4 regions of the Paenibacillus germinis genome follow, and region 3 is predicted to be linked to each of the others. Evidence: riboswitches for the same ligand, from Rfam matches in the RefSeq annotation. Region 3 holds a riboswitch; each other region holds the start of a gene.
What was found. A riboswitch is a leader RNA that binds a small molecule or an ion and turns the genes downstream of it on or off. The one in region 3 is predicted to bind cyclic di-GMP.
Positions count from the first base shown of each region.

Region 1 (7,887 bases), on a different contig from region 3:
ATCCAGGTCCGTTAAACGTCTATTTCCGGTTGGTTTCATTAACTGTGTGCGTTAATTGGTCCGTCGTAGTTTTTTTGGCGGATGCGGAGACGGCGGATGCCTATTTCACGTCGTATCCTTTGGCGATGGATGGTTCAATCCATCGCTTTTTGAAGTGTTCGCGGCGCATGATCACCACACGGTCTTTGTAGACGTCCACGACGAGACTCTGGCTGATTGCCTGTGTCTCGGGCACGTTTTGCGCGTTCCATACCTCCCGGATGGAAGCGCTGGAAGCGGCAAGAAACTTCAGCTGCTTCACTTGTCTGGTCGTTTCCAGGTTCCAGTGGGTGTGACCACTGAACAGAATGACGTTCGGGTGCGCATCGAGCAGCGCCCGCAGCTCCTCGTGCTGGACGACGCCCAGCTCCAGATCCGTGCCATCCAGCGTCTGCGGCAGCGGCTGGTGGAGGAATACGAACACGGGCTTGCCGGCATCCGCCGAGCCCGCGGCCGTTAGCCGCTCGCGCAGCCAGCTGAGCTGCTCGGGCGAGAGGAACGCATTCTCACCGTAGGATGCGTTCACGTCCCTGTACGCTTCCCCGCTAAGGAATAGGAAGCGGTAGCCCTCCACGATAAGCTCGTGATACGGCTTATCGTAGCCCATCATGCGGTCGAATAACGCGACCGCTTGCTTGCTCGACCATGTTGGATTCATCTTCGATGTATCCAACCCACCCTCCGTCGTGCGCCACACGCCGTAGTAATCGTGGTTGCCCATGGTCGCATGCACAGGGGCATGGTGCTGGCGGCCGAGCAGCGCCAGCAAGCTGCGATAGTCGGCCTCACTCCCATTCGTGAGGTCGCCGTTCAAGACGAGCAGCTTGCTGTCGGGGCGGAGCGCGTGATGATCGGCCAGCGCTTGACTCAGCCTCAGCTGAGCGACTTGATCGTAGGACGTGATGTGAACATCGCTCATCACGGAGAACGAAAACAAAGGCGCAGCCAGAGGCTGTTCAACCTTGCCACTAGCCAAGGTTGTGCCTCGCAACGGGGTCAATAATAGAAGAAAACTAAGGATAAGTATTCGCAGCTTTAATGATTTCATCTCGGATTCACCTTCCAATTAGACTTATCGATTGTCCTTATTTAGCTTGCTTAGCGATGATTGTACTGGTTGAGATTGTGGAAACATTCAAGCTCATATAGCGAATGATTTTCTTTCAGGCAATGGATTTTCTAGTTTTTATTTGAGAGTGAGTGGAGTAGAAGCCTTCGAATCTGTCAGTTCCCGCCTTTGTAATAAGGGAAAGTTGTACGGTGTACAACATTTTTGTCCAATTTTTCTCACCAAGCTGTAATTGTTGTAGTTTGTACAACAATACAGCTTTATTTCTGGTTATTTGGCTGTTTTTGGGCTAAATTGTTGTATTTTTTACATCATTCGCCGAAAACTCTCGGATTCGCTCACATAATGTTGTACAGAGTACAACTTTGCTAACCGTGGGAGTAAGATGGGGGTGCTTACAGCAAGCACGCACCCTAGTGGTATTCCCAGTTCCAAGGGAATTTATTTATTTTGCTGCCCAGCCCAAATATCAGTTTAAGTGTTGACTTTTAAGTCAGTTGGTTGTATGGTTAATTACATGAGTAACTAACCAATGTGGTGGTGAGAGAAATGGGACTAATGATGGACGATAGCCGCCCGATTTTTGTACAAATTGCAGAACGTATTGAAGACGACATCATTGAGTCAAGAATGCCAGAGGAATCGCAAGTGCCTTCTACGAATCAGTTTGCATCCTTTTATCAAATTAATCCGGCGACAGCAGCGAAAGGTGTTAATTTGTTGGTAGACCAAGGGATTTTGTACAAGAAACGAGGAATTGGCATGTTTGTAGCGGAGGGAGCGCGAACGAAGCTGATGGAGAAGCGGAAAGAACTATTTTATGAGCAATATGTGGTGACGATGGTGAAAGAAGCCGAGAAGCTCGGGATTACCGTAGAGCAATTGACGGAAATGGTGCGCAGAGGGGAGAAAGCGTGATGACCAACATTGTGGAAGTGAAAGGACTAACCAAGACCTATGGCCAAATGATGGCAGTAGATCATGTTAGTTTCACGATTGAAGCGAACAAAATCTATGGCTTGCTAGGCAGAAACGGAGCAGGTAAAACAACGATCATGCACATGATCTCGTCTCAACAGTTTGCTACAAGCGGCGAGTTGAAGGTATTTGGGGAAGAACCTTACGAGAATAGCCGAGTGCTCAATCAAATTTGCTTCATTAAAGAGAGCCAGAAGTACCCAGATAGTTTCCGTGTCATAGATGTAATCGAGGTTGCGAGAACGCTTTTCCCGAACTGGGATCATGCTTATGCGCATGCTTTAATTGAAGATTTCCGTCTGCCTTTGAAAAGAAAAATAAAAAAGCTATCCAGAGGGATGCTTTCTTCTGTTGGTATTGTGGTTGGTCTGGCTAGTCGAGCGCCATTAACCATCTTTGATGAGCCCTATTTGGGTCTGGATGCTGTGGCAAGAATCCTATTCTATGATCGCTTGCTTGAAGACTATGCTGAGTTTCCGCGGACCGTTATCCTCTCCACGCATCTCATCGACGAAGTAAGCCGTTTACTCGAGCACGTGCTGGTTATCGATAACGGCAAATTGATTATGAATGAAAATGCGGATGCTCTTCGCGGTCGTGCTTGCACGGTGTCCGGTCTAGCAACAGCGGTGGATTCATTCACACGAGGCAAAGAATTGCTTGAACGCACGGCGATTGGTGCGGCTGCATCGGCTACATTTCTAGGTGTTCTAAGTGAGCGGGATCGGAAGGAAGCAGAGACGTTAGGACTTGAATTCACACCGGTATCTATGCAGCAGCTTATCGTTCATCTGACGCGCACACCATCAATCGCGGGGAAGGGGACTGAGGAATAATGAATCGAGTAAACCAGGTAGTAAAGCTCCATTTGAGGAACAAAATGACATGGTTCGCTATCCCATGGTTCATTGTCGGTGCAAACTTTTTGATCAATTTGATTATTGCGACCTCGCTGGGAGTAAATGAGTCCATAAACACGGGAGCGATTATTTCGATTTTCATCTACACCCTTGTAGCAGGAACGGTCACTATTAAAGAAACCTTCCCATTTGCCTTGGGACTGAGTATTCGAAGGAAGGATTACTTCTTTGGAACGGCTGTGACAGCTATTATTGTCAATGCTTGCTCAGCCCTGGTACTTGCCATCCTGTCGATGATTGAAGAGGCCACCCATGGCTGGGGGGTTCGATTGCACCTTTTTAATGTTCAATTTCTAAACGATCTTTCACTGATAGGCACGTGGGGTATTTATCTCATCGTACTTCTTCATATGTATTTCCTCGGGTTCGCGATATCCAGCTTACACCGTCGTTTCGGCAGCGCTTCGATGTATATCTTTTTTGCATCCCTGCTTTTGATTGGTACCGTAGTTTCCTATACCTTCACCCACTTTGGGTTATGGGGCGGTATCTTGGATTGGATCATCCACAGTTATATGGATATATTCTGGTGGATGGTACCTATGGTTGTCGTGTATTTGGTGGCAGCTTATGGATTGCTTCGTAGAGCGACGGTTTAGAACTAAGAATAAGCCTGCTGCAGCTGCAGTGGGCTTATTTTGTTAGTTTCCTAATCGAGATCCGAGCCACGTATGCGGGTTGCCTGCCCAGCAACAGCCCAGCTTTGGCTTGCCGGCGCTAATCCATAAAGTGGTCACTTTGCGGTCGCCGCAGCTAGAAGCGAGAAGAGAGAAACCGTTATTTTTCTGTAAAATATCCGGGAAATGAGTAATCAAGCTCGCATACGCCTCAAGCAAAAACGCCACCCAAGCAACATACCTGAATCGGCAAGTGCTGCTAAAGTGGCGCAAAAAACATCTTTTAAACCGGCAAAAACGCTTATACGACTTTGGCTAAGTATGCATCGAGCTGATCGAACGTTCCGCCGAAGCCTTGTTTCATGGAATCATACATGCCCTCAAAGAACCTAAGTTCTTCCTCAGTTGCATTGATAGGCCCTCCGCGCATGATCAGTGTAGTTTTTCCTTCATTTTCAGTAAAAGATAACTTATTCATTATTTCTAGTGGAAAGCTTTCACTGAATGGTGCTCTGATAATGTTAGCCTCTGCATCAGAGAAGGAATTCACGAAGACGAGTTTCTCAGGTGAATTAATTTCATGGTAGACAAACTTACCCCACATTTCAAAGCCTTCAGCTGATTTCATGCTGTAGTGGAAGATGCCACCTGGGCGTAGATCTAAGGTGTGTACGCTTAATTCGAATCCTGTTGGTCCCCACCAGCGAGCTAAATGTTCAGCCTCAGTCCACGTTTTGAAGACGAGTTCACGTGGTGCGTTGAAGGTACGAGTAAGAACCAATTCGCCTCCTTCTACGGTGACATTGAAGTTGTTCCCTGCTTTTTCTTGAGTCATGTCTAATCCTCCAAATCAAATTGTTTTTTCTTTTCCTTCTCTAACATTAGCTGCAAATAATCGTCCAAACGATCAAATCTCTCTTCCCACATGCGGCGGAAAGAGTCTAGCCAGCCATCCAACTCTTTGAGCGACTGAAACTGCAGGTTATAGATTCTTTTATTCGCAGACGGTTGTACCTCGACAAGTTCTGCATCACTAAGCACGCGGAGATGTTTGGATACTTGCGGCTGCTGGAGCTCAAGCCGATCCGCTATTTCCCCGACGGTAAGAGGGCCGTCACGCAGAAGCTCGACAATGTGCAAGCGGTTTGGCTCGGCAAGAGCACTGAAAGTCTTATTCATAGACATAATATACTCCGAATGGAATATTCCTGTCAAGGAATATTTGTTAATGCAATCGCAATTTGTTGAAAAGCAAAAAGACTGCCACACCGGCAGTCTTTCCTTCTTTCACGTTCTTTCACATGTTTTAGTTTAAGCCAAGATTCGTTTTGTATACTACTTTATGCCTTCTTATTTCTTTACCCATTTTTTCTGTAGTAAATCGATAGACCATTTTTACTCGGTTTATAAGTTTTCATAGGGATCTTGCTCACTTCTTTTTGGATACTAGTACTATATGTTTCTCTTACGAGAGGGATTGTGTAGTTGTCCACATGTCTATCAAAATGAAAAAATTAATACGAGACGTATATAAATCATAGAATTGGACGAATCTAGTAGCTATAACTCTATTATTTTTTAAGAGGAGGAGATACTATGTTTCGTAAAATTCTTTATGTTACTTTGACGCTTCCGTTGCTGCTTTGTTTGTGGCAGGTGCAACCCGCCTATTCGTACCCTGAAAGTGAAGATGGGGGGGAATTACCTCCTACGTATAGTATGGCAAGAAATGCAGCTCCTGTGGAAGAAGCCGCTCAAGCTGAGCTTGTTCAGCCTAAGACGCAGTACCAAGTGGACCGCGGAGATACACTGTTCAAAATTGCACGTGATTTTGGCGTAACCGTAGATGACCTTATCAGCTCTAACAATATTCAAAATCCGAACCAGCTAACGATTGGTCAAAGTTTAACGATTCCGAAGACTGAATCAGAGATTGGTTTACCAAATGGTCAAAAGAAAATTATCAAAAAAGTGTTGAACACAACCCTTACAGCTTATACGGCTGGTGTTGAATCAACAGGTAAAAAGGCTTCCCATCCCATGTACGGCATCACATTTAGTGGTCTTAAAGCCAAAGAAGGACGTACGATCGCCGTGGACCCGGCTGTTATCCCTTTAGGATCTACAGTGTTCATTGACGGTATAGGTATTCGTAAAGCAGAGGATATAGGTTCGGCTATTCGCGGTTCGAGAATTGATGTATTCATGAATGATCTAAATGACGCTCAAGAATTCGGCGTAAAGAAGAATGTGAAAGTCTATCTGCTAGATAGAGAGAATATTTAAGTCAGAAATTTATCAGGGCAAAGGTCAACCGGGACATAAGGTTGGCCTTTTTTGTGTGATATCACACACTTTGTGCATGTATTTCCTCTTTTTTGTAGAAAAGTGTTGAATTTTGAAAAAACGTGGATTAATATGGAAAACAGTCAGTTCTATATAACTAGTTCCAATGAGTAAAAATACCTAAAAACCAAGCGATAATGAACAAAGGCAAATCCATCGAAAGGTGGAGACGCAAAGCCACGGGTCTAAGCCATGAGTCACGTTTCATGGGACGATAGCCGGGTTGCTCTATTGAGCTTGGTTTTTTGTGTTATTTTAACATGGAGATTGAGAAGGAGCGAGTGCGTGTGGGGTTTATAGGAAAGAAATTATGGGTGCTTATCTTGATGGTTGTCATCGGTGCAGGGTCTTTAGTTTTACTGCCAAAAAGCGCCTTCGCGGAGTTATTCACCTCAACGGACAAGCTTACCGAGTACACGCTACCTGAGTCTGAAGCGAAGATCACAGGCAATCAGATGGTGTACATAGGCAAAGATAATATAGGTTGGGAGCAGGTATTCAGTCGCAACCTAGAGACCGGAGAATTGAAGCAACTTACTGACACCAAGAAGTTTAAGAAATACTTATCTGCAGGAGGAGGCTACGCTGTCTATTTGGAGGACCAAAAGCATGTTATGCTTGTCAATCTTCTAACCGGTGAAGTAACCGAGACTGAAATCCCTCCATATCCCTATGATCAATTTGCCACTGATGGGAAATATGTTGTTTTCTACAAACCGCTTGAAGGGACGTTCAGGGCTTATAACTTAGAAACTAAAGTAATCAAAGAAATCGGAAAAGGCAGAAGGGCTTTAATTGAAAATGGTATTGTCGTCTATATTAGCGAGAAGGGAAGCTTAGAACGCTATAACGCAACGGATGGATTGTCCAGAACATTGTACAAGCCAACAGAAGGTTATATCAGGAATGATAAGAAATTTGCATTTGACGGCAAAAACGTTATCTGGATACATGCATTTACTTCCAAGCCAGATTATGAGACAAGGATGCTGAATGTCGAGGATATCGACACCGTACCAAAGGTACTAAGCACCTTCAAGGAATTAGGAGATCTTTTCTCGCAAGTATCCATTGGTACTGGTATAGCGGCATGGCCGGAGTTCAAAAATGGAGCTAACCATATTGTCGCTGCCGATCTTACTTCAAAACAAACGGGCATTGTTGGAGACAACGAGATCCTCGTTGGCATCTACAACGACCAGCTTGTACTGAGAATGAAGGACGAAACCATCCAACTTCGCCAGCTCAAAAAGACAGGTGAAGGTCAGGTAGCAGACACGCTTGTTTCGGCTGTTCCTTATTTCTATAGTGTCCCTACTGGTGTCAGAGAAAGTATCGGGAAATTGGGTTATATTAAAAAACTGTCTACACAGGACGATAGCGTAACCGTATACTCACCGAAAGACCCGGAATCTGATTTTTATGAAGCTGTCACAATTGACTTCAAGGATGATAAAGATTTAGCGCTTACCAAAGCACTTAAGCCTGGCCAAAAAATGGTCAGCTACCCGTGGGCTGTGTCCTATGAGTCGAGGGATGACGTCTTGAAGCTCTCGATGACTTATATGAAGGAAAGAGTTCCTGCAGGAGGTCTGAACAAACTGGGGATTTATCGACTAGATTCCGGCGTGTGGACTTACATGGGCGCTCTGCTAGAGGAGAATAACACACGGTTATTTACGGACATTTCTCAGTCAGGTGTTTATGCTGTGCTTTACTTCGATGTTCCGAATGAGTTTGTTCGTGATTATTGGATACAGAAGCGAATTGAACAATTAAATGCAGATAAACCGATTCGTGTTTTCTTGGACGGAGAAGAAGTGGTCTTCCATCAGTCCCCTGTACTGAAGGATGGATCAACGACGGTTGAATTTAGACCTATTTTCGAAAAACTGGGTTTAGACATTGAATGGAACGA
Region 1 covers NZ_WHOC01000198.1:107,670-115,556, reverse strand. The annotation lists gene GC102_RS38370 (metallophosphoesterase family protein) at 101-1,087, opposite strand; gene GC102_RS38365 (GntR family transcriptional regulator) at 1,658-2,026, shown strand; gene GC102_RS38360 (ABC transporter ATP-binding protein) at 2,026-2,922, shown strand; gene GC102_RS38355 (hypothetical protein) at 2,922-3,605, shown strand; gene GC102_RS38350 (DUF5701 family protein) at 3,648-3,842, opposite strand; gene GC102_RS38345 (SRPBCC family protein) at 3,925-4,458, opposite strand; gene GC102_RS38340 (ArsR/SmtB family transcription factor) at 4,461-4,802, opposite strand; gene GC102_RS38335 (3D domain-containing protein) at 5,220-5,909, shown strand; cyclic di-GMP riboswitch class I at 6,106-6,200, shown strand; gene GC102_RS40480 (stalk domain-containing protein) at 6,257-7,887, shown strand, end outside.
Region 1: it holds a riboswitch for cyclic di-GMP, as region 3 does, so the genes downstream of both, GC102_RS40480 (stalk domain-containing protein) here and GC102_RS13985 (hypothetical protein) in region 3, are expected to answer to the same signal.

Region 2 (7,887 bases), on a different contig from region 3:
CCAATAATAAATTTGTAGGTTGCTACGGGGTCGTGACGCATGAATTGTAGAATACGATCGTGTACGGTATCTAGGTTAAGTCCTCTTTCCGTTGTGTTCCGAAATTCCAGTGGATGGGTCGTCGTCAAAGGTTTCAAAGATAAGGTTCTTCCTTTCTCCTTAGAATGAGGAAGAAGCGGATGCTGAAGCTGCATCCGCCCCTATCTATAGTATATGGCAAAATTCCTCTGATCGAACCATCACTTATCGTAAAACACTGCCGCCGAACAAAAATCGATTTTCCCATTGCTTCCCATCGATCGTATCCGTACGAACTCCACCGGATTCGATCGAATACGTATGCAGTATATTCCCATTTCCTAAATAAAGTCCAACATGCGTGATCGGTTCTGTAAGAACGTTCACGTTATCATAATCTGATGCTTTACTCCCTTTGTAGCTGCTGAAGAACATCAGATCTCCACGTTTCAAACTTGCCCAATCCTTCCTAACAGGACCTAACGATTTAACATAGTTGCCTTGTGCTTGTGAATCGCTAGGTACGGAGAATCGTAGAGCATCCCAGAACATCGTTTGAATGAAATCCGAGCAATCGAAGGTCGTGGTATCGTTGCGTTCAGAACCAAATTCATAAGGAGTGCCTAAGTAAACTTGGCCAGCTGCAATAACGGCTTCAATTTTTTCGGCGAGAGGTAGATTGGGTTTGATGACTGAGAAATCAGTGCTTATGTATTTACTATTTGTGCTTACATACCCGCTAGTTCCATTAGCGTCTTGAATTTTATACCAGCTGTCATTGACTTTTGCTGTTACGAGGATGTCCTCCCCTCTACTAAGCATCCGAATAACCTTGGAACCGGACTCAGATGCTGGAAGTGTGCGAAAGTTTACGCCATAGATGATTTCCGCATTGCTAGTTATTTTTATGTATTTGCTATTCGTTGAAACATAGCCGCTCACACCGTGAGCATCTTTAATTTGATACCAATTCGTCGTTACATAATCCGTGACGGTGACAATTTCGTTTGCTTTCAATAAACGTATAACATTGCTTGAAGTACTAGCTTGATCCCTGAAACTTACCCCCGAAACAATTTGTGCCTTTGTCGTTATCCCCTCATTTGCCTGAATGGCTGCAGGGACTACAAAAGTAAGCGCTAAAACAAGCATTCCGATAACCATTGTCCATTTTCTCATCGTGTCTTCCTCCATAGGTTGATTTCGCTCTAGATGTATCTGATTCACTGACGAAATGGATAATTTGAACTTGACACCTCCTCTATATCGTAAAAAGAATGACCCGTTTGCCTCAGCTGGGTCATCCTCTTCTTGTAGAAGGTTCCCATCGCATTTGGCGGCTGGCTAGCACTGTGCCTATGGCTCGAGAGCCCCTGTAGCTTTGCGTCCCAAACTTTCGATCGGTTTGCCATTTCGTTGTGATGTTAATTTTTTCTTTCGCATCCTTATTATAGTTTGAGGGGATTCTTCACGAATATAGGCGAAAGGTTGCGTTTCTTGTCGTACTCATAGTGGCTGCGTACCTATTGACGTCACGGTTTATTTTTCCAGTTTACGGACTTCCGGTTTTCGTGTTTGAGGCCAAAACACTTGCAAATTAGGGTCATTTTTCAACTTCACATTGCAGAGCTTCATTTCCCCTTCCTCGAGCTCAGTCACATGCCATGCATCCGGCTCCATTCCCTCCATGCTGTGCAGAAAAGCAGGAATTTGCTGCTCAGCCTCTTCTAATTCCGGCCAAAATTTAACGCCATAATAGGCTAAACCGTAGTGATTGACAAGTGTACATGTGAAAATCTGCTGCGATATTTTGTGCTGCAACACATAGGGCATCTTTCATTCCTCCGATAAAAAGGCACGTTCACCACAGAGGTGAATGTGCCTTCATTTTTATGATGACGACTTATAAATAAGCATTCTCATGCTTGGCTTTTAACATATTCCAACGACGTTCGACTTCCGTTTCGAATGATTTCAGGGAACCCTCATATTCAGGCTTCGTCATATGCTTCGTTTTCCCCATCGTCTTGAGCCAATCCGATAGTGGAATCTTCTTGCTCTTATCCTCCGGATTATACGTGATTGACGTAACCCCGTGCTCCACTTCATAGAGCGGGAAGAAGCAGGAATCTACCGCAGCTCCGACGATATTGGAGCCCTCCTGGTCATCAGACAGCCAATTGAGCGGACAGGCAATGAGAATTTTCCCATACACCAATCCCTCATTTTGGGCGTACCATTGTGCTTTCGCGGCCTTCTTCACAAGATCCTGCGGATACGCTTCCGACCCCGTAAATACATATGGAATATGGGTAGCGGCCATAATTTGGGCTGTATCCTTGTGATGGAACACTTTACCACCCTGATGCTTCCCAACGTTCGATGTCGATGTACGATGACCCATCGGCGTCGAATAAGACAACTGAGCTCCCGTATTCATGTACCCCTCGTTATCGTACTCGAGAATAATCATTTTATGATTGCGCAAAGCCGCCCCGATAGCAGGCCCCATGCCGATATCCATCCCGCCATCACCAGTGATCATCACGAAGGTGAAATCGTCCTTCAAACCCAAATGGTCGAGTTCGCCACGACGCTTGCGCTCCCAGAACATCTCCACAACTCCTGAGAGGGTCGCTGCGCCGTTCTGGAACAGGTTATGAATATATGTCGCTTTGTGAGCCGAATACGGATAACCCGTCGTTACAACCATCGCACAGCCTGTATGGAAGATCGAGACAATATCGCCTTCAATTCCTTTGAAAAACAGCTCCAAGCCGGAGAAAATACCGCAGCCTGGACATGCGCCATGCCCCGGAGCAATACGCTTCGGTTTCTTCGTCAATGCACGTAATGGCGGGATACGAACATTCAGCTTGCCCGTGTTCTCATCCGGCGTTACCGTTATGAGTCCCGTCTTCAAATCCTCATACTTCATCGGCGTCAACACCCTCTTCGGCGCTTTCGAAGGATCACCTGGCGTGTGGCCGTAGTAATCGAAGGGAACTTCCACCTTGCCGCTTTGTACAGCGTCAATGGCAAATTGGAACAAACTATGCCCGTCTTCGGCATAAAAGTCCTTGCCACCTAAGCCGTAGATTCGGCTTATGACAAGCGTATCTCTGTTCCCATGTGTGAACAGCGCCGCTTTAATTTCGTTGACCATATTGCCGCCATGGCCGCCATAAGAATCCGCGCGATCGCCAACAGTGATCGCCTTCACATTCTGCAAAGCTTCAGCAATCTGCTTTGCTGGGAATGGACGGATGATGTTCGGCGCGATCGATCCGGCTTTAATGCCCTTCTCGCGGAGTTGGTCGACGACGTCTTTGATGATTTCGGAAGCCGAATTCATCAAGAACACGGCGACTTCCGCGTCCTCCATCCGATATAACTCAAGAATCGGATAATCACGGCCTGTCAAATCAGCGTATTCCTGCCGTATACGATCATAAACACCTTCAGCGTTGTACATGGCCATGGACTGCTGGTAGCAGTTATTAATATAATCCGGCTCGTTCATATAAGGACCTACGGTAATCGGATTATTACGATCTAGCGTATCCGGGAAGCCCTGTGGCTTCTCACCTACGAAAGCATGCACATCCTCACGATGCGCGAACGTTTGTACTCTACGCTTTTGGTGGGACGTGAAATAACCGTCCGAAGCAACCAAAACCGGCAATCGAACTTCCGGATCTTCAGCCAGCTTTAAAGCTATGATATTCATGTCATAGACCGCTTGCGGGTCTCGACACATCACAATCGGCCATCCCGTATTTAAAGCATAGTACAAGTCAGAGTGATCCCCATGAATATTCAGCGGTCCGGATACAGAGCGGCATACCAAGTTCATCACCATGGGAAAGCGTGTCCCGGATTGAACCGGCATTTGTTCCAACATGTACAAATAACCGTTGGCGCTTGTCGCGTTAAATACGCGGCCGCCAGCAGTTGATGCGCCATAACATATGCCTGCCGAACCATGTTCACCGTCTGCTGGAATGAGCACGATGTCATGTTGTCCGTTGGACTTCATAAGATCTAGAAATTGGGCAACCTCCGTAGATGGAGATATCGGAAAGTATCCCATAACATGATAATTAATTTGATGAGCTGCATATGCCGCCATCTCGTTACCTGATTCATATACAATGCGCTGTTCGACCTTGGCTTGCCCTAATTCCTTCTTGATATCAATGGACATGCGAGTAGTTCCACCCTTCTCCCATAAATACTCTCTAAGAGTTTACAGCTAGATTGAATCGATGAGGCATGCGATTTAAGTCCGCATAACCATCTTCTTCCCGCTCACTAACGAGCGCTTCGGTCGGACAAGCCTGTACACATTTAAGGCAACCTTTACAATATTGATAGTCGATCCCCTGTAAGAACATTTGAGGACGCCCCTTCTTGTCGGGGAGTTCATCCCAAACGAAACAGAAATCCGGACACACATTATCGCACGAGGCACAGTGAATACATTTATCTTCATGGAAATGCGGCATCATCCCCGCACGTGAAATGCTTAAATCTTTCAGAATGCTGTTCCCAGGATTCGTAATGACACCACCAATGGACTGCGTTTCATAGCCAAGGACTGGCGTATCGAAACGAACGAAATCGGGCATCGTCTCCCCTTCTGGAAGCGCATACGTTTGGAACTTAACTTCATTGTATCCGCGGTCAAACGTTCGTAGGGCTGGTGCAACAGCAAGCGGATATTTCTTTTCTAACGATTTACGAATAACGCCTCTCATGACATCTGGATCAAGGAAATCACACAACCGGAATAGCGCACCAAGCATCGCCATATTCACGCGATTCTTCTCTTCTAATGAGATTCCAATTGCATCGATAACGGCAATGGTACCGCCTCGGAGCTTCATCTTTTCCTTCAACTCATCCGGTGTTTTTGTCGAATTCACAAGTACTGTACTATCTTCATAGATGCCACTGATAACGTTTACAGTTTTGGAAAGCGATTCGTGAAAAACACCCACAACATGCGGTCGTTCGACCGGTGAAGTATCCCGAATTCTCGTATCCATGTCACAAAACCTTATATGTGCTTTCACTGCCGATCCTTTCTTCTCTGAACCATAGGAAGAAAAGCTAACCCCGTTCAAACCCACCCCAACGACTCCCGCTTCCGCCAGCATCTTACCCGCTAGATTCGCGCCGAGTCCACCGATGGATTCCAGTCTAATCTCAAAAAAACCGAGATCGTTCAATTTAGGTAAAGTTACCATGCCAGGTCTCCTTTCAAAAATGAACTGCATAAAGAATGAATAGTATGAATAGTAAATCTACTCTCATTGTAACAAGAAATCTCTGGTAATCAACCTTTTTTTGAAGGGGCCATTCATAGTAAATAATCAATAATGAGGCCGCACCCTCCCAAATAGTAACTTCTCGGCCCTGTATTCTCGTCTTGAGCAGAATTATCTTTCTCGGCATCCTCACAATCCTCACATACGTCCACATAATCATCATCAATCGGATTAAAGACAACACCGCAAACCTGTGAGCACGACCGCATCCTCATCTCTCCTTGTTTGACAACCAAATTAGATTGTAAACGCTTGCATCTTCGTGTTTCTTTATTATACAGCGGTTTATAGGAATAACACCATAAGTCTTTATCAAATCTTTAGCATTCGAAATGCCCCATTTCCCTTGATAAGGTCAGTTTTTGTGAGATAATGTAGAAATAAAAAAGATACTGTCGGACAGCGGAAAGGATGGCATTTCATTTGCTCCATTCAATCATTTCCAATGAACTACATGGTCTCTTCTACATCATGAGTGCTATATTAATCCATCTAGTTCTTACCCCTATTTTCATTTACAAAGAATATCAGCGTAGATTTCTATTCGCAATTATTTTAGTCGTACTCATCTTTTTGTACTGGAAATTTGAAGACATTGATCCCTTAATTTATTCCCTCCATTTGTTTCCGATCAGCTTGATTGCAGTGATTCTGTTTATCGGATTTATACCAGCTTTTATTACCTGGACCTTATTTAACATAGGTTGTATGGTCGTCCTGAATTACTATTGGCAACCCGCTCTAATAAGCAGTGCTGTTTTATTAGTACTAGGTGGAATTCTCTTCAGAAATATAACAAATCAACCTACACTTAAGATGAAATTAACTTATGCAACGGGTATGCTGCTCGTGTACGAAGTATTGTATGCGCTATTATCGCTGAACATACAATCTCCTATTACTTTGTATGCTGCATACACCGTATTTTTTTCCTTTTTCTCTCTTTGGATGATTACATACTTACAATTTTTTGTGAAAAAGCATGAGATTCACAAACAGAGACTTGTCGCATTGGAAAAGGATCGAATGCTCGGCCAGTTTGCAGCCACCATTTCTCATGAAATACGTAATCCTCTCACGTCTACAAGAGGCTTTCTTCAGTTGCTGGATCAGAAAGAGCTATCCTTCAACGATCACAAACGGTATGTCGACCTTGCGTTGTCGGGTGTGGATCAAGCAAACGCCATCCTGGGTGATTACTTAAACTATGCCAAGCCGTCATCTAACTTACAAGAACAACTAGAACTCAAAGAAGAGATAGAAGCCATGCTGCGTTTCATCACGCCATTTGCTACAGATCACCAGGTCGCTATCCATATTAATCATGAAAATGAAGATCCCCTTTACATCCTAGGAGAATCCAAAAAGCTGCGCCAATGCTTGATGAATCTTGTTAAAAATGCGATTGAGTCCATGCCAAATGGCGGTAAAATTTCATTAAGCACCTGTAAGCTGCCTAATGCTGTACAAATTTTTATTTCTGATACTGGTGTTGGAATGAGTAAACAGCAATTAAATTCGCTCGGTATGCCTTTCTACACAACCAAAGAACAAGGCACTGGACTTGGGCTCGTCGTGGTCATGAGTATTATCAAAATGATGAACGGAAAAATCTCCTTCTCCAGCAATTTAAACCAAGGCACGCAATGCTCCATTTTATTTCAGCAAAAGTGATCACTCAGCGCCCTCCATTAACATACTTGATGATCTGTGCTATTCTGTTAAGACAAGTGATCATCATGACTGGTAAGGAGGGCTTTATTATGAATTCAGATTTCATTCCGATTAAATCACTTGAGGGCGACTTGAAAATGTCGCATAAGAAGAGGGATTTCGGTCTTACTGTCTCTTCCAAAGAGTTGATCCTTCACAAACCTCACATTAATTATTATTTCAAGTTGGAACATATAATTAGCATTATTCCATACGATCATTCAGCTCTCAAAGCCGTCACCTTCGTAAACTCGCGATCAGCCAATCAAGAATTCACCCATGTAGCACCTGGTTCTGATTACTTCCGCATTTATGTCCAAGCAGCTACCGTCCATAACCGCAGCGGACTGTTCGAAATAGGGCCAACCGATGTCATTATTCCCATCGCTCAAAGCCATATCTGAATATATGCAGCGCATCGGTATAACTATATTTTAGAACTCCTCCACAACAAAAAAGCAAGGGTGAAAAGAAAAGAATCTTTTCTCACCCTTGCTTTTTTTATTTCATAAGAGATTATCTTACAGCTTTTCTTTCTCGATGATAAAGGCTAGTAAGCGTTCGCAGCTCTCTTCGACCATCTCGTACACCTCTTGAAAATTACCCGTGTAATAAGGGTCTGGAACATCTTTAATGGAGCGATCAGGTGCAAAATCCAGCAATTTATGAATAGTAGCTCGTTTCTCACCTTCAACGAAATCAGGAGCAAACGATGCCAGATTAGTTACATTGCTCGCATCCATCGCAATGATATATGTATATTGAATAAAGTCATCGGACCTAACTTGCCTTGCTTTTAGACCCTCATGTTTAATCTGATACT
Region 2 covers NZ_WHOC01000019.1:197,084-204,970, forward strand. The annotation lists gene GC102_RS03210 (ribonuclease H-like YkuK family protein) at 1-137, opposite strand, end outside; gene GC102_RS03215 (C40 family peptidase) at 244-1,197, opposite strand; cyclic di-GMP riboswitch class I at 1,351-1,438, opposite strand; gene GC102_RS03220 (hypothetical protein) at 1,558-1,851, opposite strand; gene GC102_RS03225 (thiamine pyrophosphate-dependent enzyme) at 1,922-4,225, opposite strand; gene GC102_RS03230 (2-oxoacid:acceptor oxidoreductase family protein) at 4,260-5,270, opposite strand; gene GC102_RS03235 (hypothetical protein) at 5,384-5,560, opposite strand; gene GC102_RS03240 (ATP-binding protein) at 5,775-7,025, shown strand; gene GC102_RS03245 (hypothetical protein) at 7,115-7,468, shown strand; gene GC102_RS03250 (low molecular weight protein-tyrosine-phosphatase) at 7,586-7,887, opposite strand, start outside.
Region 2: it holds a riboswitch for cyclic di-GMP, as region 3 does, so the genes downstream of both, GC102_RS03215 (C40 family peptidase) here and GC102_RS13985 (hypothetical protein) in region 3, are expected to answer to the same signal.

Region 3 (7,887 bases):
ATACTTAAACGTAAAGCCATGCTCTAATAATGCGCGAGGAAGCACCTTCTGGCCTTCCAAAAGCAGCGTAGATAACTCACCGAAAACCATTTTTAAAATAAAAGCAGGAAGCGGGAATAGATTAGGTCTTCGCATCGCTTTCGCTAATGCCCGTCCAAACTCCCTATTGGTGACCGGATTTGGAGCTGTCGCATTAACAGGGCCGATAATGGCTTCGTTCTGAATGCAGAAATCGATAAGCCTCACCATATCATCGATGTGAATCCAGGAGAGCCATTGCTTACCGCTGCCTATGGGACCGCCAACACCAAGCTTATAAGGCAATGCCATTTTGGGGAATGCGCCTTCTTTGCCATCTAGAACAAGTCCAACGCGGACTTTTACGATGCGTGTTCCCTGTATCTGATCAGCCGCGCCTTCCCATTGTTCGACTACCCTCGATAAGAAATCGACTGGGCGATGCGGACTTCTCTCGTCAAAGGTTTCGGTTTCTGAGGTACCGTAAATGGACATTCCTGAAGCATTAACGACGACTTTCGGTTTCACTTCCATGCGTTCTATAAGCTGAGCCACTTGCTCAGCCGCTTTTAGACGAGACCCAACGATTCGTTCTTTGGCTGCAGCTGTCCAACGCTGATTAATCGACTCCCCAGCTAAATTTACGATGGCATCCAGTCCTGCGAATGCGCTCGAATCCGTCTTTAGTTGATCCCAAGTGACGGTGCGTACATGCTCGACAACAGCTCTGGGTGAACGTGAAATATTGATGACTTCATGACCTTGCTGCTGCAAATGAACTATCAATCGTTTGCCAATAAACCCGCTGCCACCGGTTACTGCTATTTTCATCGTTCAGCACCTCCATTCTATTATTATAGAGCCTATATACAATGTTTTCCAATCGACGTTATTCTTCTCTTTACATTACTGTGTTATATTGGAAATAGGGAGGGATGCCATATGTTCCGTTTTTTATTCCGAAAATCACCCAAACCGTCCAAGAGAAGTCGCATAGGGAAATCCAAACCGGACTTTCGAGCTGCAGATCTACCCCAAGGGCTCGGTTTGCTAGAAGGTGTTCCGTTAGAACGAATCGTTACTAAGCTGAATAGTGCACTTCCACTAGATTATGTAGAAAGACTCCAATATCGCGTAAAAGCTGGAAATCCTTCCATGTCCGATGACGAGTTTGCCTGTAAATGGTTCGAATTAAAGCGATTTTTCCTGATGAATCTCATTTTAAAAAGAACTCCGATGTTTAGCAGTGAAATCGATGAAATTTGGCATGAGATGCTGATGTTTACGAGAGAATATCAGCGGTTCGGGGATCAATTCGCTGGTGGTGTTATTCATCATTCACCTGAACGTGAACCGAAGCAAATGCCAGGTGAACGTGCATGGTTCGATTGGGTATATGCGCACTTGTTCGAGTTCGCTCCAACGAGTTCGCGGTGCTGGAATGGATTTTTCCGCAATCCGCTGGATGAGCAGCGAACAGATTTGCTTCGCAAAGCCAATGAAGAAGAAATCGCCGAGCAATGGTTCGATATGGAGCAGGCGAAGCGATATCCAGAAGTTGCAGAGTCGATCCGCATACTCATCACGCAGGCGATTAACGAAGCCAGACATTCAGCGAATAGCCGCAGGTTTGAGGACACAGGCTGGAAGGATTCACTAACAAACCCAAACAACATGGTGTATTTGGCAGGAGCCATGATGTTCTTCTCCATTCAGGATAATGATAACTATACAAGCGGGATGGACTCTCAATGGCCTCTGAATGAATCGAATCCAAAAGATAAGCAAAGCAACTGTTCTTCCTCAGGTTGCGGGGGTTCTGGAGGCAGTAGTGATAGTTCTGGAGATCAAGGCGGTGGCAGCAGCAGTTGCAGCTCCGGCTCAGGTTCTTCTTGCTCGTCAGGGTCGAGCTGCGGGTCTGGTTGCGGCGGCAGTTAACGTAAGCCCGTGGAAGCAGCATACCGTTCGTGGAATCGCATGACCCAAGGGCTTCATGTGGGAAAGTGGCGCATGGACACTATGAACACAATAGACACGCTTTTTTTTGCACTCTCCGTCGGAGAGTGTTTTTTGTTTTGGAGACACATATCGTCATTTTTCGTGTATAATTGAAATTCGGTGTCGATTTCTTGACCTGCGGTAAATTAAACAGCGATAGGAGTCATCTCAAATGAATCGATTACGTGGTTTTTTAAGTTCTTATCATCCCATTGTACATACGTTAATTCTTGGAACCGTTATGGCTAGGGCTGCGTCCTCCATGAGTTTGCCTTTTCTAGCGATTTATTTAGCCAGACATACGTCGATGAGTGCGGTGATGATCGGAATTGTCATTGGAATGGGTTCTTTGGCTGGGACCGTAGGCGGTTTTATAGGAGGCACCTTATCGGACCGATTCGGAAGACGCATTATTATGCTAGCAGCTCTTTTCGGCTGGGCGTTCGTCTTCTTAGGCTTCGGCATGGTTAAACTACCAATCCTGTTTATGCTGCTCAATATGCTGAACGGCTTGTGCCGATCCTTTTATGAGCCCGTTTCGCAGGCGTTGATGGCAGACCTTACAGAACCTGCGAAGCGACTTAAAGTATTTTCGATGCGGTATATGGCTATTAATCTTGGTGTTGCAGTCGGACCACTTTTGGGGGCCTTTTTCGCTACGATGAACGGTGCGCTGCCTTTTCTCATCACAGGAATCATTTATTTTATTTATGCGGTCACCCTTTACGCACTGCTCATCGCTTTTGGCATCAAGAAAATCGAGGGTGAGAAGAAATCTTCGGTTACCTTTGGTTCTGCTGTGCGAGTGATTCGCAGTGATATGACTTTTCGCTTGTATATCCTTGGTGGCATTATTGGTGCTATCGGATACTCCCAGGTGATGGTAACACTTTCGCAATATTTGGAGCAGAGTTTTGTCGATGGTGTGAAAATGTTTGCGATCTTGATGAGTGTGAATGCGATCGTCGTTATTGCCATGCAGATTCCACTTACACGTTTGGCAGAAAAGTACACGCCGCTTGTTGCAATTGTAATTGGCAACCTAATGTTTGCTCTAGGGGATGTTGGCTTTGCGTTTTCGCACTCGCTGGCATGGCTTATTATTTCGATGAGTATTTTCACGCTTGGCGAGATTCTAAATTACCCCGCTGCTAATATGTTGATTGACAAATTAGCTCCGGAGCATATGCGTGGCACGTATTTTGGCGCTCAAACATTAACGAACATAGGCCACTTTATTGGACCTTGGGTAGGTGGGTTCTTGCTCGTTTCTTATGGTGGAAATACGTTGTACGTTCTTATGGCTGTTCTTACGATTACGGGATCCATTTTCTACTGGAGAGGCTCAATTCGTCAAATGATGTTGAAAAATACGTCGAAAAAAGAAAATTTATGAAAAATATTGCAAAATTAGTTCTTAGGAACTATTCGATTTCAAAACGAGTTCCCGTATCCTTGAGAGAGTAGATATTTATTCTCTTAGCGACTTAGATATTTAGTAAGACATCTCGACAAAGGCAAAGCTGGCGAAAGCCAGTGACGCAAAGCTAAAGGGGCTTCCTTGTCCTGCAAACCGGACTCGCAGCCAGCCAGCCGCCGAACGATTGGGTATCAACATCAGAACCCCTCCGATCGGTTCACTATGGTGGGGTTTTTCTCTGTCATAACAAATTAATGTGAAAATAAAAGGAGGATCCAGCAGCATGCAATCAGAAGGAATACTACAAGAAGAACAAAAAGTGACTTCGCTATGTGGTAATCATGTTGCCCGTTTGGTGCCTTCCTCGGATGGACCAAAGCTCATGATTAATCGGGAAGTATACGCGTTAAATGAAGCTTGTTGGGATGTTGAAATGTTTCATGGGAGAAACAATAGCATCTTGATTTTCTACTGGAAGGGCGAGGTTAAGCTTTCTGTAAAAATGCCGCCGATGCCGCAAATTGAAGCATTTTTGACAAGACTTTATCAATGCTTATCATCCAAATTAAGAACGGTACAGCCTATATAGGCGTACCGTTTTTTTATTTCCAGCTGAAAGGGATTTATAAAGACAAAATGATTGTCACAAATTGACACGAGCTGATATAATGAATGTCGAAGGTTTTAGTAGTGCTTTGGAACTATTATTAGGGGGATACATAGCATGAGATTAATCACACGTTCGGATTTTGATGGCTTAGTATGCGCGATGCTTTTCAAAAAGTTAAACATGGTGGATGAAATGAAATTCGTCCATCCCAAAGATATGCAGGACGGTTTGATCGAGGTTTCGGAAAACGATATTTTGGCCAATGTCCCTTATGTAGCGGGTTGTGGCTTGTGGTTCGATCATCATTCCAGTGAACTTGAGCGGATGGGCGAAAAGGTTGAGTTCAAAGGGGAAACCCGAATCGCGCCAAGTGCGGCACGTGTTGTTTATGATTACTATGGAGGGCGTGAGACCTTCGGAGATATCGATGATATTATGCGCGGGGTGGATAAAGCGGATTCGGCACAGTTCAGCAAAGAAGATATTTTGAATCCAAGTGGATGGGATCTATTATCTTTTATCATGGATGCTCGAACGGGTTTAGGGCGCTATCGCGACTATCGGATTAGTAATTATCAATTGATGGAAGATCTTGTGGAGCACTGTGCAACGATGTCCGTTCATGAGATTATGGAATTGCCGGATGTGAAAGAGCGTGTGGCGCGATATTTTGAATTAGATGCTTTATATCGTGATATGCTTCAAACCTATACGCGGACGGAAGGCAATGTTATTATTACCGATCTTCGTGATGTGGAAACCATCTATCCAGGGAACCGTTTCATGGTGTATGCCCTTTATCCAGAGCAAAATATATCGATTTGGATCGTCGATGGCCGAAATAAACAAAACTGCGTCTTTGCTTGTGGTCACAGCATTGTGAATCGCTCGTCGAAAACGAATATTGGTAACTTGATGCTCCAAAATGGTGGAGGCGGTCATCATGCAGCTGGTACTTGCCAAGTTGACTATGTGCAAGCTGAGGAAGTTTTGAAGAAAATTGTTGAAACGATGAGAACAGACGGATAAAATAAGTGAAACGGACTGCAGGATGGGAGTTCCCGGAATGCGGTTTTTCACTAAATGGGGACAGGGGGGAATGGAGTGGAGTTAGAACAAATTCATCATGTAGCGATCATTAGCTCCAATTATGAGCGATCGAAACACTTCTATGTCGATTTACTTGGATTAACGGTCATTCACGAAACGTATCGTGCAGAACGTGACTCCTATAAGTTGGATTTGCGCATCGGGAAAACCGAGCAGCAGATCGAGTTGTTTTCATTTCCGAACCCTCCGCTGCGAGTTAACCAGCCTGAGGCAAGGGGTCTTAGGCATTTGGCTTTTGTCGTGCCGAATATGGAACAAAGCGTTAAAGAACTTGAGAGCAAGGGGATTGCGGTAGAACCGGTGCGGATTGATCCTATTACCGGTGACCAATATACTTTTTTTGCAGATCCGGATGGGCTGCCCTTGGAGTTGGTGGAACATGCGAAATGATCGCCAAGAAAGAACAGAACAGGAGCCGAAGCTGCGGTTTGCCAAAGGCTGCCTATGGAGTTTTCTTGTGTCCATTCCCCTATGGGCGTTATTGATTTGGTTTTTGTTTATAAAATAAAATCCCTCACTAGCTTGGTCTGACCGCTGCATGCAATGCAGTTCGGTCGGATGAGCCGTTGAGGGATTTTTATTTTACCACATAAGAAAGAATAAGTTTTCGGATCCCGAAAACCGCTTTCTTATTGGCGATAAAACCTACATCTAAACGCGGTTGAACATCCCTGATTTGCCTCGATAGAGGTTTTCTCACTTGTCCGTTTGTCTGCGCGGTGGCAATGGTCCAAGATACTGGAACAGGTTACACTCGATCCGTCCATTAAATAGTTTGCGCTTCTTATCCGCGCGGCGGTTCATATAGTGCTCGAGCTGTGTGCTCGGGCTTAAGATGAACATGCTCCATGAAGGCATAGGAGCTGTGAGTGCTCCGAGCTGGCGCAGCGCCACCTCTACATCTTGCGCTTCACCAAGCCGTTCTCCATAGGGAGGGTTGGTGATCAAGCAGCCGTAGTCGCCACGCGGACGGGCTTTGGCCACTGGTTCCACGAGCAGCTTGAACTGCTTCGTCAAGCCGGCAGCCTTCGCGGCAGCCTCTGCCACTTCGATGGCAGAGGGATCAATATCACTGCCGATGATGTTCAGCGGAACATCATCTTTAACCGCGTCGAAGGCCTCGTCGCGAGCCTTGTCCCACAGCTTGCGTGGGATATTGCCCCACGCCTCGCTAGGGAAGCTGCGCCGCAGTCCTGGCGCGATGTTCCATCCGATCATAGCTGCCTCGATCGGGATCGTTCCAGACCCGCAGAACGGGTCGTAGAGCGGTCTATCGACCTTCCAGCGGCTGAGGAGGATCATCGCAGCCGCCATGGTCTCCTTAAGCGGAGCTTCGGTCACGAGCTTGCGGTAGCCGCGCTTGTGCAGGCTGGCGCCGGTAGTGTCGATCGTTAGCGTTGCAATATCGTTCAGGAGTGCGACTTCGATCACGTAGCGTGCCCCGTTCTCAGGGAACCACTCTGTTCCGTAGCGAAGCTTCAGCTTCTCCACGACGGCTTTCTTCACGATTCCTTGGCAAGCGGGAACGCTAGATAATTGTGACTTATGGGAACGCCCTTCCACAGGGAATTCGGCATCGTTCGGAATCCAGTCCGGCCAAGCAAGCGCTTTGGTGCCTTCGAAAAGCTCATCGAAAGTCACGGCCTTAAATTGGCCCATGTTTACCAAGATGCGATCGGCGGTTCTGAGCCAAAGATTGGTGCGGCAGATAGCCAGCTCGTCGCCGAGAAAACGGACACGCCCATTCTCGACAGTCACCTCGTTGTAGCCAAGATCACGGATTTCACGAGCAACGATGGCCTCAAGTCCCATTGGGCAAGTTGCGATTAGTTCAATTTGTTGTGGCATGTTTAGATTCCTTCCATCCGGGTTGTGCATCGCTCATAAAACTCATACAATTAACAAGTATAGGACAAATAGGTTACACTTACAAACGAAACACGCAAAGTGGATGCTTTGATGCTTTTTCTAAGGAGGATAAAACATGGAAACCATAACAGCCGAGAGCTATATGGAGGGTTTATACGAAGAGGATACAGTTCTAGAGCGAGTTAAGGAAGTCATTCGCACCCAAAATATGCCCGAAATATCGATTGCACCTGGATACGGCCGATTGCTTACTATGCTGGTCACGATGATTGGCGCAACGAAGGTGTTGGAAATAGGTGCTTTAGGCGGTTATAGCGGGATTTGTTTGGCTAGAGGTTTGAAAGAGGGCGGCAAGCTGATTTCGCTCGAATTAAAACAAGAATTTGCCGATGTAGCCAAGCAAAATCTGACCGAAGCTGGCCTTGGCGAGCTCGTTGAGTACCGGATTGGCGAAGCACTCCTTCACCTGAATGATCTTCTTGAGCAGGGAGAGCGATTTGATTTCTTTTTTATCGATGCGGACAAAGTGAATTATCCGAATTATTTGGAGCTTGCAATCAAACTGGCGAATCCTGGCGCCATTATTGCCGGGGATAACACGCTGATGCGAGGAAAAGTCGTCGACGCGAACCAAACCAAAGCATCGGTTCAAGCGATGCGTACTTTCAATCAGCTGATCGCCACTGATCCTCGTTTGGAAAGCACCATCCTGCCAGCTTATGATGGCTTGGCTTTAGCACGAGTGAAGTAATACGGAGACTGTCGATTGATTCATTAGGCCATCCTCACAACTGGTAGGTATAACTCTAAAATTCGATTTAGAGTCATTCAGCTTACGTGAGGGTAGGTGGGCTATAGTGTT
Region 3 covers NZ_WHOC01000070.1:131,017-138,903, reverse strand. The annotation lists gene GC102_RS14000 (TIGR01777 family oxidoreductase) at 1-849, opposite strand, end outside; gene GC102_RS13995 (UCP032817 domain-containing protein) at 961-1,956, shown strand; gene GC102_RS13990 (MDR family MFS transporter) at 2,189-3,412, shown strand; cyclic di-GMP riboswitch class I at 3,523-3,617, shown strand; gene GC102_RS13985 (hypothetical protein) at 3,720-4,025, shown strand; gene GC102_RS13980 (exopolyphosphatase) at 4,161-5,075, shown strand; gene gloA2 (SMU1112c/YaeR family gloxylase I-like metalloprotein) at 5,151-5,546, shown strand; gene GC102_RS13970 (THUMP domain-containing class I SAM-dependent RNA methyltransferase) at 5,853-7,004, opposite strand; gene GC102_RS13965 (O-methyltransferase) at 7,141-7,776, shown strand.

Region 4 (7,887 bases), on a different contig from region 3:
AGCTTACTGTGCTCAAGAGAATAAGGTGTTCATACACCCTTTCGATGATGTCCGCACGATTGCCGGTCAAGGCACGGTTGGCCTCGAGATATTGAATCAAATGCCCGAATCTCCTGACTTTATCTTCGCAACGATTGGCGGAGGCGGCCTGGTAGCGGGAGTTGCGACCTATGTGGATAGTGTTTCTCCACGAACGCGCATCATCGGTGTTGAGCCAGAAGGAGCGGCAAGCATGACGGAAGCGCTCAAGCAGGGGAAGGTAGTAACCTTATCCACGATCGAGAAGTTCGTAGACGGTGCTGCCGTGAAGCAGGTCGGCGAGCTTACTTTTGACATTTGCAAAGAAAAGCTGGAGGATATCGTAATTGTCCCTTCCGGAAAAGAATGTACAACCATTCTGGAGCTTTACAACAATAACGCGATTGTTATAGAGCCCGCTGGCGCACTCCCGGTTGCAGCACTCGATGCCTATCGGGAGCAGATTCGCGGTAAGAATGTGGTCTGTATCATAAGCGGCGGCAACAATGACATTGACCGTATGCAGCAGATTAAAGAGAGATCGCTCGTGTATGAAGGCTTGAAGCACTACTTTATTCTTAATTTCCCGCAGCGTGCTGGGGCATTGCGCGAATTTCTGGAAGAAGTTTTGGGACCTACAGACGACATAACACGGTTTGAGTATACGAAAAAAAATAACCGGGACGATGCCCCGGCGCTGGTCGGCATTGAACTCAAAAATAAAGATGATTATGAGGGGCTTATTGAGCGCCTATCCCAGAAAGATTATGGCTATATAGAAATAAATAAGGACCCCAAGCTATTTAACTTGCTTATTTAAGGAAAAATAGCCAAACGTGGAATGAATATGATATAGTTAATTAGTCCCATTTATTCCCTTAATATCGTAAAAGGCAAACTTATCGAAAGGTAAGGACGCAAAGCTGCAGATCTAAGGTTGCCCTCGCAACAATGATGGCTGGGCTGCCGACAGGTTGCAGTTTACCTAAACAGGTACACCTACGGCTATTCCGATTTGGAATAGCCGTTTTTTTCATATCAAATAAGGAGGTTCAAGAATGAGAGGCATATTTTCTAATTGGATACAGCATATGAAAGCGCAAACGTTGGTCTATTTGGGCGTGCTGGGCTTCTTTTTGTTGACCGTTAATCTACTTGCTGCTTCTTCTTTCTCCTTTTCGCCTTACGTTTTCATTAGTGTGCTTGTTCAAGCACTAATCTGTCTATTTTTTGCGAAGAGTGTCCGAAAACTGCTTCTTATTAGTAAAGAAGAGGAAGAAAAGAGTAAACAACTAGCCTTTCTGGCCTATCATGATACATTGACGGGATTACCCAATCGCCGATTGTTTAATGACCGATTGGAGCGAGCGCTCCTGCATGCGCAGCGTAATGAACAACTGGCGGCTGTTATGTTCTTGGACATGGACAGATTCAAGGATGTCAACGATTCATTAGGTCATGCCTATGGTGATCGTTTAATTCGCCTTGCAGCAGAACGTTTGCTGGGCTGCCTGCGTGGATCCGATACGGTGTACCGTCAAGGTGGCGACGAGTTTACTATATTACTAGAATCTTTTGCAAAGCCTGAAGATGCAAGAGTTGTAGCTTCCCGAATTCAAATGGCTCTGGAAAAGCCTTTTATCCTTGATGGAATGCCAGTAACCATAACAGCTAGTATAGGGATAGCGCTGTATCCGTTAGACGGTAAGCTGCCTGAGCAGCTTATGGCGTATGCAGATGAAGCGATGTATGCGGCCAAGAACCGGGGACATAACCAGTTCCAATTCTATGCCTCTGACATCGATGCCATGGTGAAGAGCAAAGCTCACATGGAGAAAGAGCTTCGATCGGCCTTAGATAACAATCAATTCGAAATCCTATATCAGCCTCAATATGAAATAACAAACCGGAAATTAATCGGAATGGAAGCGATCATTCATTGGAGCAAGGGGGACGACCTCGCACCTAGCATGGATTGGAAGAAAGCGGCCGAGGAAATGGGGTTCATGATACCCATCGGGAAATGGGCTGTACGAACGGCGTGCAGACAGATGAGAGTCTGGCAGGACGAGGGCTACACACCGCTGAGAATGACCCTATCAGTAACGGCTTCGCAATTTAAAGATGAGCATTTTATGGAGGAAATTGCTGTTGTTTTGAAAGAAACAGGTGTTGATCCTATGTTGGTGGAACTGGACCTTACGGAAAGTATCACATCTTCCAATGTACAAGAGGCTAGCGAGAAATTGATTCTGCTAAAGAAATTCGGTGTTCGTATCGTTATGGATGACTTGTGTACAGGCCTATTTACACGAAGCGGGCTCGAAGGTATGCCGCTCGATAGTGTTAAATTGGATAGCACATTGATCCGGGATTTGGTAGACGACGATGAGAATCAGCTGCTGGCTGCTGCCATTATTCGCATGGCTCACCGCCTAGGTCTAAACTTAATTGCAAAGGGTGTTGAAACAGAAGAACAACTGGAGCACTTAAGACTTTTGCAGTGTACGGAAGTGCAAGGAATGCTGTTTAGTAGCCCTTTAGGACCCGAACAATTCCTGAGACTTATGAACGATAAAATTAACAAAGGGTAATCTAGATTTTATTAACCAGTGGTAGTATAATAAATAATTGGGGCTTGGAACCTATATTGTATGGGCTTACAAAAAGACCATGTCAACTTGTATGACATAACGAATTATGTTATTTTGCTGGTGTATCGCTTTTATCTTGGGTTTCAAAATGATACACTCATCTATAGCCAGTCTTACATAATTTAACTAATTTTGGTCAACCTACAATGTAAGATTTCATGGTTTTAAATTAAATGATTCTATGGGGGTAATAATGATGAAGAAAATGCTTTCAACAGCTCTTATGGCTGTAACGGTTTCTGCATTGGCTCTTTCCGGCTGTGCCAAAAAAGAAGAAACGAAACCGGCGGCTTCAGCAACTCCAGCTACTTCTGCAGCAGCAACAGCATCGGCAGCGCCAAGCAACAATAGCGGTAAAGACTTCAAAATCGGAATGGTTACCGATATTGGTGGCGTCAACGATAAATCTTTTAACCAAAGTGCATGGGAAGGTTTGAAGGCACTTGAGAAACAAACAGGCGTTAAAGTGAAAAACCTTGAAAGTAAAGGCGATGCAGATTACACGCCTAACTTAAACCAGTTCGTTAAAGACGGCTACAACCTGACTTGGGGTATCGGCTTCTTGATGGGCGATGCACTAAAAACAGTAGCAACACAAAACCCAAATGCTAAATTAGCGATCATTGATAATGTCGTTGAAGCTCCGAACGTAGAATCCGTAACATTCTCTGAGCAAGAAGGATCTTACCTTGTTGGGGTAGTTGCAGGTTTAACAACAAAATCAAACAAAATCGGTTTCGTTGGCGGTATCGACATCCCGGTTATCAAACGTTTTGAAGCTGGTTTCGTAGCTGGCGTTAAAGCGGTTAATCCAAATGCTAAAGTTCAAATTAACTATACAGGCGCTTTTGACAAGCCAGACCTTGGTAAAGCAGCAGCAGCTACGATCTACAACGATGGCGCTGATGTTATTTTCCACGCAGCTGGTTCCACAGGTAATGGTGTATTCAACGAAGCGAAAGACCGCGCGAAAAACGGTAAAAAGGTTTGGGTTATCGGCGTAGATAAAGACCAATCCCTTGAGTTCGGCGATGAAGTTACACTGACTTCCATGTTGAAACGTGTCGACACAGCAGTTGTTCGTGTTTCCAAAGACATCATCGACAACAAATTCCAAGGTGGTAAAGTGGTTACACTTGGTTTGAAAGACGACGGCGTAGGCCTTCCTGAAACATCCAAGAAAAACGTAACACCTGAAATTTTGAAAAAAGTTGACGAGTTCAAAGCAAAAATTATTAGCGGCGAAATCAAAGTTCCTGAAAAACCTTAATTTAGGTATAAAAGGCGTTGCGGTTACGAACGATAGGTTTGCTTCTGTTCAAACAAGGCTAGTTATAATAACTAGCCTTGTTCTTTAGTTTTAGAGGTAATTAAAAAAATTGATCCTTAGGGTGATCTGATGAGTGAAGTAGTCCCTGTTGTTGAGCTTAGCAACATTACGAAGCGGTTTCCAGGCATAGTGGCGAATGATGCCATTAGTTTAAAGCTGATGAAGGGTGAAATTCATGCCTTACTTGGCGAAAATGGTGCGGGTAAATCAACACTAATGAACATTGTGTTCGGACTTTATCAGCCGGATGAAGGTAACATTAAAGTGCAAGGCAAGGAAGTGTTTATTGATAGCCCGAATCGTGCTATCGAGCTTGGCATTGGTATGGTGCATCAGCACTTCAAGCTGGTTCAGCCATTTACTGTGACAGAAAACATCATTTTGGGCATGGAGCCCAAAAAAGGGTCGAAAATCGATTACAAAACAGCGCAAGACAAAGTACGCAAGTTATCGGAGCAATATGGTTTGCGTGTGGATCCAAAAGCGAGAATTGAAGATATCTCCGTCGGCATGCAGCAGCGTGTAGAAATATTGAAAACGCTGTATCGCGGCGCCGATATTCTTATTTTTGATGAACCTACAGCTGTACTAACGCCGCAAGAGATTAGTGAATTGATGGTCATTATGCGCAATCTTGTCCAAGAGGGCAAATCCATCATTCTCATTACACATAAGCTGAAAGAAATTATGGAGATTGCTGATACTGTGACGATCATTCGTCGGGGCAAAGTGATTGATTCGCTCGAAATTTCGAAGACGAATCCACAGATTCTGGCGGAGAAGATGGTCGGGCGCGACGTCTCCTTCAAAGTGAACAAGCAGGAAGTGAAGCTTGGAGAACCCGTTCTCCAGGTGCAAGAATTAGTCGCGCGTAACCAACAGGGTTTGGCTGCTCTGAAGGGGCTTAACTTTGAGGTGAAAGCCGGAGAAATTCTGGGCATCGCCGGTGTTGATGGCAACGGACAGAGTGAATTAATCGAGGCATTAACCGGGCTGCGTTCCATTGATAGCGGTCGTGTACTGCTGATGGGAAGCGATATTACCAACCATACGCCGAGAGAAATCTCCGAGGCTGGATTGTCGCATATTCCTGAGGACCGGCACAAGCATGGACTCGTGCTCGATTTTACAATGAGCGAAAACATGGTGCTGGAAACGTACTTTCATCCTGCTTATAACAAAGCTGGTTTCTTGAATTATGAAGCTATCGATCGTCATGCGGAAGCGTTGATTAAGCAATTCGACGTTAGAACGCCAAGTATCTACAATAAAGCGCGTTCTTTGTCGGGTGGTAATCAACAAAAGGCGATTATTGCCAGGGAAATATACAAAAATCCCAATCTTCTCATTGCCGCGCAACCGACGAGGGGATTGGATGTCGGTGCAATCGAGTTCGTGCATCGTCAGTTGATCGAGCAGCGGAACAAAGGCAAAGCTGTTCTGTTGATTTCTTTTGAGCTGGATGAAATTATGAATGTGTCGGATCGCATTGCCGTCATCTATGAAGGACAGATTGTGGGAGAAGTGCTGCCGCAGGAGACGAACGATCAAGAGATTGGTTTGCTTATGGCTGGCAGTAAGCGCACAGAGAAAGGAGCTGCTCATGAATAAGGTTGCTCGCATTTTTACAAGTGAATCAGCGGTGAATCCGATCGTGGCGATTATACTTGGGCTGTTATTCGGAGCACTCGTGATGCTGGCAGGCGGATATAACCCAATTGCCGCCTATGGGGCGCTATTTTCTCGTATTTTCGGTAATTCGTATGATATAGGTGAATCCATTCGTGCGATTACTCCTCTTATTTTGACAGGATTATCCGTCGCATTCGCTTTTCGTACAGGCTTATTTAATATCGGTGCCGAAGGGCAATTCGTCATGGGCATGACGGGGGCCACATTTATCGGTGTCAAATTGACAGGTCTTCCATGGATTATTCATGCTCCGCTAGCTGTTATCGTCGGTGCACTTGTTGGTGGCCTATGGGGAGCTATTGCGGGCTATTTGAAGGCAAAGCGTGGAGTTAATGAAGTCATTACAACGATTATGTTGAACTGGATCGCTTTGTTCCTGTCGAATTATATCATTAATCAATTTCTTCTAGAGCCGAAGCAGCAGCGTTCCTACATGATCCAAGACTCGGCATCTCTGAGCATCACATGGCTATCAGCTATGTTGGATAATGCGAGGATGCACTGGGGTACACTCATTGCGATACTCGCAGCGATTGTGTTCTATATCATCTTATGGAAAACGAAACAAGGCTACGAGCTGCGTGCAGTTGGTCATAACATCGATGCAGCGAAATATGCCGGTATGAATGTGAAGAAGAACATTATTAAAGCGATGTTTATCTCCGGTGTGTTTGCCGGACTTGCGGGCGTGTTTGAAGTCCTTGGTGTATTCCACTATCAAGTTGTTTCAGCAGGCTTCCCAGGTTATGGATTTGATGGGATTGCGGTATCCCTGCTAGGTGCTAACAATCCAATCGGGATTGTGCTCGGGGCTGCACTGTTTGGTGGATTGTCTTACGGTTCGGCAGGCATGAGTTTCGGTGCCGATGTGCCGCCGGAGATTATCCGAATTGTCATCGGTTCGGTCATCTTCTTCGTCGCAACCCAAGGTATCGTTAAATGGGTGCTCATCCCGTTCTATAGTAAACGCAAGAAAGAGAGGGCTACGTAACATGGACCTGCTCACCATGCTTAACGCGTTTTTCACGAAATTTAGTGAACTTATCAACACGACGCTCGTCTATTCGACGGCGCTCATCTTTGGAGCCTTGGGTGGGATTTACTCGGAGCGCTCCGGAGTAGTCAATATCGGGATTGAGGGGCTCATGGTTTCCGGGGCATTTGCATCGGCCGTTGGAGCTTATTATGCAGAAGAGGCGAATATGGGTATCTGGTCCCCGTGGATCGGGTTGCTTACTGCCATGGTATTTGCGCTCATATTCGCTCTGATTCATGCGGTAGCAACGATTTCGTTCAAAGCCAATCAAGTCATCAGCGGTGTTGTGATTAACTTCTTGGCAGCAGGCGTAACGTTGTATTTGGTCAAAGTACTGTTCAATGGTGCTGGTCAAACAGAAACGTTAAATGATGTGTTTTCCAAATGGGAAATTCCGATTTTGTCCAAAATCCCGTATATCGGCTATGCTCTCTTCAATGCCTATCCGACAACTTACATTGCTTTAATTCTAGTCGCGGTTACTTACTATGTGCTGTTCAAGACACCATTCGGTTTGCGTCTTCGTTCTGTTGGGGAGCACCCGAGTGCCGCGGATACAGTAGGGATTAAAGTGAAGCGTATTCGTTACATCGCCGTGTTGATTAGTGGTCTGTTAGGCGGACTTGGCGGGGCAACCATTACGCTCACGACAACAAGTGCCTTCTCACATAACACGATCTCAGGTCAAGGGTTTATTGCGATGGCCGCGATGATTTTCGGTAAATGGCATCCAGTTGGCGCACTGGGCGCAGCAGTCTTCTTTGGAATGGCGCAGGCGCTCAACAACTTCATGCGTTTGTTCGAATTCTCGAAAAATATACCGCAGGAATTCCTCTATATGCTGCCTTATGTACTGACAATCTTAGTGCTGGCAGGCGCAGTAGGCAGGGCTAAAGCACCATCAGCTCTAGGTGAACCTTACGATCCAGGTAAGCGATAAAAATAAAACATGCATTGCTATGGGAGTATTCCCGCGGCGGTGCATGTTTTTTTGTACCCTGTTATTGTAAACAATTACCAACCAATACGTGTCGGAAAATACAGGGAATATGCCGAATTATGACGAATTCCCAATCCACTCCATATATTCATAACCTATCATATATGACCGCGGAAGGAAGAATGCCACAAATGTCTGTTTTACGAACCTTGTTAGG
Region 4 covers NZ_WHOC01000119.1:55,835-63,721, forward strand. The annotation lists gene ilvA (threonine ammonia-lyase IlvA) at 1-838, shown strand, start outside; cyclic di-GMP riboswitch class I at 901-989, shown strand; gene GC102_RS22575 (putative bifunctional diguanylate cyclase/phosphodiesterase) at 1,077-2,612, shown strand; gene GC102_RS22580 (BMP family lipoprotein) at 2,869-3,942, shown strand; gene GC102_RS22585 (ABC transporter ATP-binding protein) at 4,072-5,613, shown strand; gene GC102_RS22590 (ABC transporter permease) at 5,606-6,685, shown strand; gene GC102_RS22595 (ABC transporter permease) at 6,687-7,670, shown strand; gene GC102_RS22600 (methyl-accepting chemotaxis protein) at 7,862-7,887, shown strand, end outside.
Region 4: it holds a riboswitch for cyclic di-GMP, as region 3 does, so the genes downstream of both, GC102_RS22575 (putative bifunctional diguanylate cyclase/phosphodiesterase) here and GC102_RS13985 (hypothetical protein) in region 3, are expected to answer to the same signal.